Regions from separate parts of the Hydrogenovibrio crunogenus genome, predicted to be linked through region 1. Evidence: predicted binding sites of a transcription regulator. Region 1 holds the regulator's gene; the other holds the start of a gene.
The links. Region 1 encodes PhoB, which activates phosphate uptake and scavenging genes when phosphate is short. Its sites were predicted from a motif close to GNNTGTCATAAAACTGTCANAT; they were not measured.
Positions count from the first base shown of each region.

Region 2: GHNINEIG_RS10650 (GNAT family N-acyltransferase) is a predicted target of PhoB. The motif match lies at 1,706-1,727, and genes of this name have one in related genera.

Region 1 covers NZ_CP032096.1:610,851-614,277, reverse strand. Annotated here, with positions in the region: gene GHNINEIG_RS02850 (inorganic phosphate transporter) at 1-388, shown strand, start outside; gene phoR (phosphate regulon sensor histidine kinase PhoR) at 421-1,755, opposite strand; gene phoB (phosphate regulon transcriptional regulator PhoB) at 1,771-2,463, opposite strand; gene phoU (phosphate signaling complex protein PhoU) at 2,470-3,213, opposite strand; gene pstB (phosphate ABC transporter ATP-binding protein PstB) at 3,257-3,427, opposite strand, start outside.
Region 2 covers NZ_CP032096.1:2,244,318-2,247,744, reverse strand. Annotated here, with positions in the region: gene GHNINEIG_RS10650 (GNAT family N-acyltransferase) at 1-1,622, opposite strand, end outside; gene GHNINEIG_RS10645 (ABC transporter permease) at 1,730-2,527, shown strand; gene GHNINEIG_RS10640 (protein adenylyltransferase SelO) at 2,742-3,427, shown strand, end outside.

The DNA of each region.
Region 1 (3,427 bases):
AGTAAGTTCGACACATATTGCGGTTGGTGGTATTTTTGGGGTCGGTTTCCTACGAGAGTACCTCAAACGTAACTATGCAAAGACCTTGCAACAAATTCGAGATCATCATGACGGCGCAAACCATGATGAGATTGAACAATATATTGAACGCTTCAGCCAAGCGAGCATTCAGCAAAAGAAACTCATGCTGGCAGAACTCAAACAACATAAAGCCGAAGTAGAACTGAGTAAAAAAGAACGTAAATCTTTAAATAAGGTATATCAAAAAGAGTTGGTCAAACGCTCTGCATTTTTAAAAATTGTCGCCGCTTGGATCATCACCGTACCGGCTTCAGCCATGCTAGCAGCCATCATCTATTTCACCATTCGAGGAATGATGCTTCCGTAATGTGTCAATGATATACGTTTCTTATAAAATACCTAGCTTCGACTAGGTATTTTTTTATCCCGCGACTCACTGTCGGAGTCCTGTAATAGAATCACCGCTCTATTTGGGAAGTCACATCGAAAGACAGACCCTATTCCCAGCTGACTGGTCACGACTAATTTAGCGTGATGCCTTTCCAGAATGTGTTTTACGATGGCAAGACCCAGTCCTGTTCCGCCAGTGTCTCTTGAACGAGCCGTATCCACCCGATAAAAACGCTCAGTTAAACGACTCAAATGCTCTTGCGCGATCCCAATGCCATGGTCTTGCACTTCAAAATGCGCGCCTCTTTTGTCATGATACCAACGCACTTCAATGGATTTATTTTCTGGCGTGTAACGAATGGCATTTGAAATTAAGTTCATAAACACACTTTTTAACGGCTCTTCAAATCCCTTTAAAGCCAAATTCATGTCGACTTTAAAATCAATCGAGTGTCTGCCGTGGCTCATTTGTTCCGCATCAATATGCATTTCCTGCAAAATTTGCGGCACATTCACTTGTTTTTGCTTCCCGGTGATCGTTTCCGACTCCATGGAAGACAGCGTCAACAGGTCATCAATAATGGATTGCATTCGATAAGACTGCTGATGCATCTGCTCCAACGGTTTTTGCCAGGTTGATGAAGGTTCAATACTGTCAATCATGACTTCAAGATAGCCATTCAACACGGTTAATGGCGTCCGTAATTCATGCGAAGCGTTGGCCACGAAATCTCGCCTAATCTGAGCCAAGTTATACAGCTCATGAATATCCTTCACAATCAAAAGTTTATGTTCTTTAAAATATGGAAACAGTTTGATATTAAACACTCTAGGCATTCCGTTTAAGGATTGCAAAATCATCCCTTTGCCATAATGTTTTGATTTTAAATACTGAATAAAATCCGGATGACGAAACAAGGTTTCAATTTTACGCCCGGTATCGCTGTGCTTGAGTTTGAAGATTTTTTTAGCGGACTTATTAAACCACTCAATCTGGTTATATTCATTTAAGGAAATGATCGCATCCGGAATCGTCATGGAAGCGGCTAAGAATTGTTCTGATTTGTAAAATTGTAGGTCTGCGTGCTTTTCAAGCGAACGCTGTTTGCGAGACACTAAGTAACTCAGCTCTCCCCACAAACCGGAACTTGGTGGATAAGGAACTTTAGTTGACCCTTTCATCCACTGTTCAAAGCGTTTGATACTATAAAGTTGGCGGGCAACATAAAAGAGAAAATAGGCTAAAAGGGTGATTGTCCATAAATCGGTTGCCCAGCCAAAGAAAAGAGCAATCCATAAACCTGCCACGATCCAGGTTAGTTCTCTAGAAATTCCTTTCGACACTGACGCTAACGCTCCTTAATCGACGGAGAAACGGTAGCCAGCTCCCCTGACGGTTTGAATATAATCCGCAGCTCCGACCGGATCTAATAGCTTTCTTAAACGTCGGATATGAACATCAACCGTTCTTTCCTCTACAACGACATTTTCACCCCAAACCTGATCCAGTAACTGAACCCGTGTATAAACGCGGTTTGAATGCGTCATAAAGAACTGCATTAATTTAAATTCTGTCGGCCCCAGTTTAACTTCTTCATCATTCACTGTAAAACGATAGCTGGACAGGTCCAGTTTAAGTGGCCCGGTTTTAATCAAATCTAAGGTGCTTTTTTCAGGAGATTGGCGCCGTAATAAAGCTTTCACTCGTGCGACCAGCGCTCTTGGAGAAAAGGGTTTAACCACATAATCATCTGCGCCAGACTCAAAGCCTTGCACTTGATCATTTTCTTCTCCTCGTGCAGTCAGCATAATAATGGGCGTGGTGGCTGTTTGATCATTTTGACGAATTCGCTGTGCCAAAGAGATTCCTGACACACCAGGAAGCATCCAGTCTAATAATACACAGTCGGGTTGATGCTCAAGCAGCAATTTCCAGCCTTGCTCTGCATTTGGTGCCTCAATGACTTTATAGTTTGCAGCGGTTAAGGTGAAACTTAACATGTCACGAATCGCTGCCTCATCTTCCACAACTAAAATGCATTGCTCAGCCATACTGGATTATCCTTTCGGTGACTCTAATGTTTTTAATAGTTCATTCAACCGAGCTTCATCCAGGTTTCTAACATCATCACCTTGAACCAGATACAAAATACTTTCAACAATATTTCTGGCATGATCTGAAACGCGCTCGGCCGCTCTTAATGCAATAATCATTTCCATTAAACATTCGATTTTATCCGGGGATGTTTTTAATGACTCTTTAAGATCTTTTTCTATTTTTTTGAAGATATCATCAATCACTTCTTCCTCTCGAATGACTTTACCAACGCCATCGGTTGACACTCTGGCGAAAGAATCCAATGTCATTTTAAGCATCACACTTGAACGGTTTGAAATATCAACCAACTCAGGATAGCCTTGGATATCTGAACATTTCACGCCATCATGCTTACCGAAAACAAGAACCATTTTGGCAAGCTTCACCACTTCATCGCCCATTCTTTCAAGGTCAATCGCGATACGAATCGCAGCCAATATCAAACGTAAATCAGATGCAGTAGGTTGCTGGCGAGCCAGTACTTTGGCGCACAAACGGTCAATTTCCATTTCCGCTTGATTGATTGCTTTGTCAAACGAAATCACTTCCTGTGCTTTATCAATGTCTGAGCTGCCCAAAGACTGAAGCGCATTTTCAAGTTGGCGTTCAACCATCCCACCCATTTCTAGAATGTGGTTGAATAAATCTTCCAGATTTCGATTCAGCATTTCAGAAATATGTGTGCTAAATTCTTGCTTATCCATGCGTAAACTCCTTACTTATTGTTATTTTAACCCAATAAAAAGACTAGCCGTAACGACCAGAGATATAATCTTCGGTGCGTTTAACTTGAGGGTTCGTAAAGAGTGAATCCGTATCGGTATACTCTATTAAGTCTCCCATATACATAAATGCGGTATAGTCCGAAACCCTTGCTGCTTGTTGCATATTATGCGTCACAATCAAAATTGTAAAATC
Region 2 (3,427 bases), 820 kb from region 1:
CTGAAATCGATAAAGCGACAGCCACCCGGTTCACACAGCTCGGCATATTGCTTGAATAAAGTCGGCACTTTCACGCCATCTTCGGCTAATAAAGAGTTGAGTCTTTTGTAGCTGGTTTTGTAATCGCCGCTGAAGTATTCTTTGGCGATTTCCTGAACACTGTTGCTTGGAATAAATGGCCGTTTACCAATGGCTAAATCCTGTTTCGATCCCATCTGGGTTTGGAAAAAAGACACGATTAAATCTTTCGAATGGGTTGGGTAGGCATCCGACAAGCTTACCGGACCAAACAGGTATTTGGTTTCTGGGTGGCGGGCGACATAGGCTCCAATGCCATACCAAAGATAATCCAGGCTGCGTTTGCCCCAGTAACGCGGTTGTACAAAACTGCGCCCCATTTCCAACGCATTGGGTAAATAATCCCCCATTTCTGGTTTGAGATTGAATAAGGTGCTGGTGTAAAGACCATCAATGCCTTCTTTTTCAACAATATGTCGACATTCTCCGATACGGTAAGCGCCGACAATCTCTAAATCCTCATCATCCCATAACACCAGATGGCGGTAATCGGCATCGTATTTATCCAAGTCGAACGAATGACCGGTGCCTTCCTCCACGGTTCGGAAGGTCAGTTCCCGCAAGCGACCGATTTCGTGCATCACCGGAGAGTCCGGCTCATAATCAAATAGAAAAATCTTTTTGCCATCTGCCGTTTCCCCTAACAGTTCCGCACTTTTCAAATCTTTTTTCAGCGCTTTTCGATTCACGGGATGGGCGATGGTATTTTCCGTTTTAAACGGAAATTTCTTGGCCGCTTTGGCCGGTTGGTTGAGGCGGTAAATGTGTTTACGAAACAATTTAGCAATGGTTGTGATCGGTAAATCACACGTAGCCACCGATTTCCACGGCACGGGCGAGCCGACATGAAACGCGATTTGCTGATCGTTCTTATTAAACATTTCTTTTACTAGCATCAACGTACCAAGCGGTTTATAAAGTGTCGATAACCCATAAAACAACGCTGAGTTACGCGCATCGATATACACTGGCACAATTGGAGACTGGGTTTTTTTCGCCAGTTTCAGAAACCCAGTTTTCCAAGCACTGTCTCGAACCCCATTCGGACGAATGCGCGAGACTTCGCCGGCGGGAAAAATAATCACCGCCTCTTCATTTTCCAATGCGGCAATCATCGCTTTGAAATGGGCCTTGTGGCTTGCTTGACTCGACATGTTATCGATGGTCAAAAACAACGATTGAAACGGTTTGACCTGCGCCAGCAACTGATTTGCGACCACACGTACATCCGGGCGAATGCTACGAATAAACTTAAGCAATGCCAAGCCATCCAAAGAGCCAATCGGGTGATTGGCGACAATCACCACACGGCCTTCTGCTGGAATATTATTAAAAGAGCGGTTATTCACTTGATAGGTGAAGTTATAATGCTCTAAACTTTTGTCCAGAAATGCGAATCCACGCAGATGTTTGTTTTCTTCAATAAACTGGTTGATCTGTTTTTCAAAGGTCAGTTTCTGTAAAAACGAAATCAATTTTTTCGCCCCGGTTTTTTGATGAAAATCAGGGTATTTTTCCAGAATGGTTTGTTCAATATCTAGCATCAAGTGACTCTTTCAGTAATGTCAGGTAACGGCTTTATTTTGCAATGCTTACTTGACCTGAATATGACAACTGCGTGAGCGTGTGATGACCGTTATATAACAGGAATATGACAATGATAACCTTAGGGTATATGGATTTAGCCAGCCTGGCAGGCATGGTGTTTTTACTTGGCATTTTATTGATGCTGAACGGGTTTAAAGAAACTCGGCAACTGTGGATTGCCTCCGTTCGAATGGTGGTGCAATTGCTTTTGATGGGCGTTTGGTTAAGCTGGGTTTTCAATTCAGACAGTCTATGGTTGGTCGGCTTGGTCGGTGGCATCATGCTGGCGTTTGCCGGTTATGAAATTCTCAAGCGCCAAACCTATCGTTTTCAAAAAGCCGGTTCGTTTGTGGTCGGGTTGATGTCGTTATCCATGACCGCATTGGTGTTGACGATTTTCACACTCACGCTGGTCGTACAGCCGCAACCTTGGTATGAAGCGCAATATGCCATTCCATTGTTAGGTATGATTCTGGGGAACAGCATGACTGCCATTGGATTAGGGCTGGATGCGTTGACCAAAAGTGCAGTGAAGCAGAAGAACCAAATCGAAGCGCAATTGGCTTTGGGCAAAACCGCCAAAGAATCCATGTTATTTTTAAAGCGTCAAAGCCTGCACACGGCAATGATTCCGGTCATTAATATGCTTGCCGCCGCCGGGATTGTGTCGCTGCCCGGTATGATGACCGGGCAAATCCTCGCCGGCATCGACCCGATTGAAGCAGTGAAATACCAAATCATGATTATGTTGTTGATTACCGTCTCCACCGCATCGGGCGTGTTGATTGCATTGAGGTTGGCGCAAAAGCGCTTATTCGATCAGCGCATGCGCTTAACGCTGGATCATTTGATTCGAAATTGATTCGGTTTCTCTTTCCTGATGCGTTTCAAAAATAGCCAGGCCTGGCTATTTTGATTCAATGTGGAACCGTTTTCTCTTGTGCTTTCCCCTGCGCTTTGTCTGGTTAAAGTCACCTGTTTCTTAGGTGAACAGCCTCTCGTCCGTTATAATGAAATCCAACTAATAAAGCTTTGAAATCATTTTATTTCAGGGGTTTGATAAGGATTCAAGGTGTATGCAACAAAGTGCGTTTTTAAAATTGCCGAAAAGTTTTTACGAGTTGGTGTTGCCAGAGCCGCAGCAAAACGCTCGCTTAGTCGCGGTCAATCATAGCCTGCTGGATGAATTGAATTGTGATTTGAACGACAAGCAATTGCTGGCACTGGCATCGGGCAATTTAACCGATGAAAGTCTGATTAATTTCAATCTGATTCCATTGGCGCAAAAATACACAGGCCATCAATTTGGGTATTACAATCCCGATTTAGGGGATGGGCGCGGCTTACTATTAGGGCAATGGCACGACAAAAACAACCAGGCCTGGGAGTTTCATCTCAAAGGCGCCGGGCGCACACCGTTTTCTCGCCGGGGCGATGGGCGCGCCGTATTGCGCTCCGTCATTCGGGAGTATTTGGCATCCGAAGCGTTGCACGGTTTGGGGGTGCCGACGACGCGCGCCTTGGCGATTGCCAGCAGTCAAGAACAAGTACAGCGTGAAATCTTTGAACCGCGCGCCAGCCTTATTCGCGTGACACCCACGCATATTCGTTTTGGTCATTTCGAATGGGCCGCCTCATTAGGCAAAGAGGCGTTGGACGCTTTGATTGCCTTTGTGATTGAACATTATTATTCCGAATTGGCAGACTTGCCTGAAACCGAACAAGCCGGCGCTTTATTGAAAGCCGTCTGTGGTCGAACCGC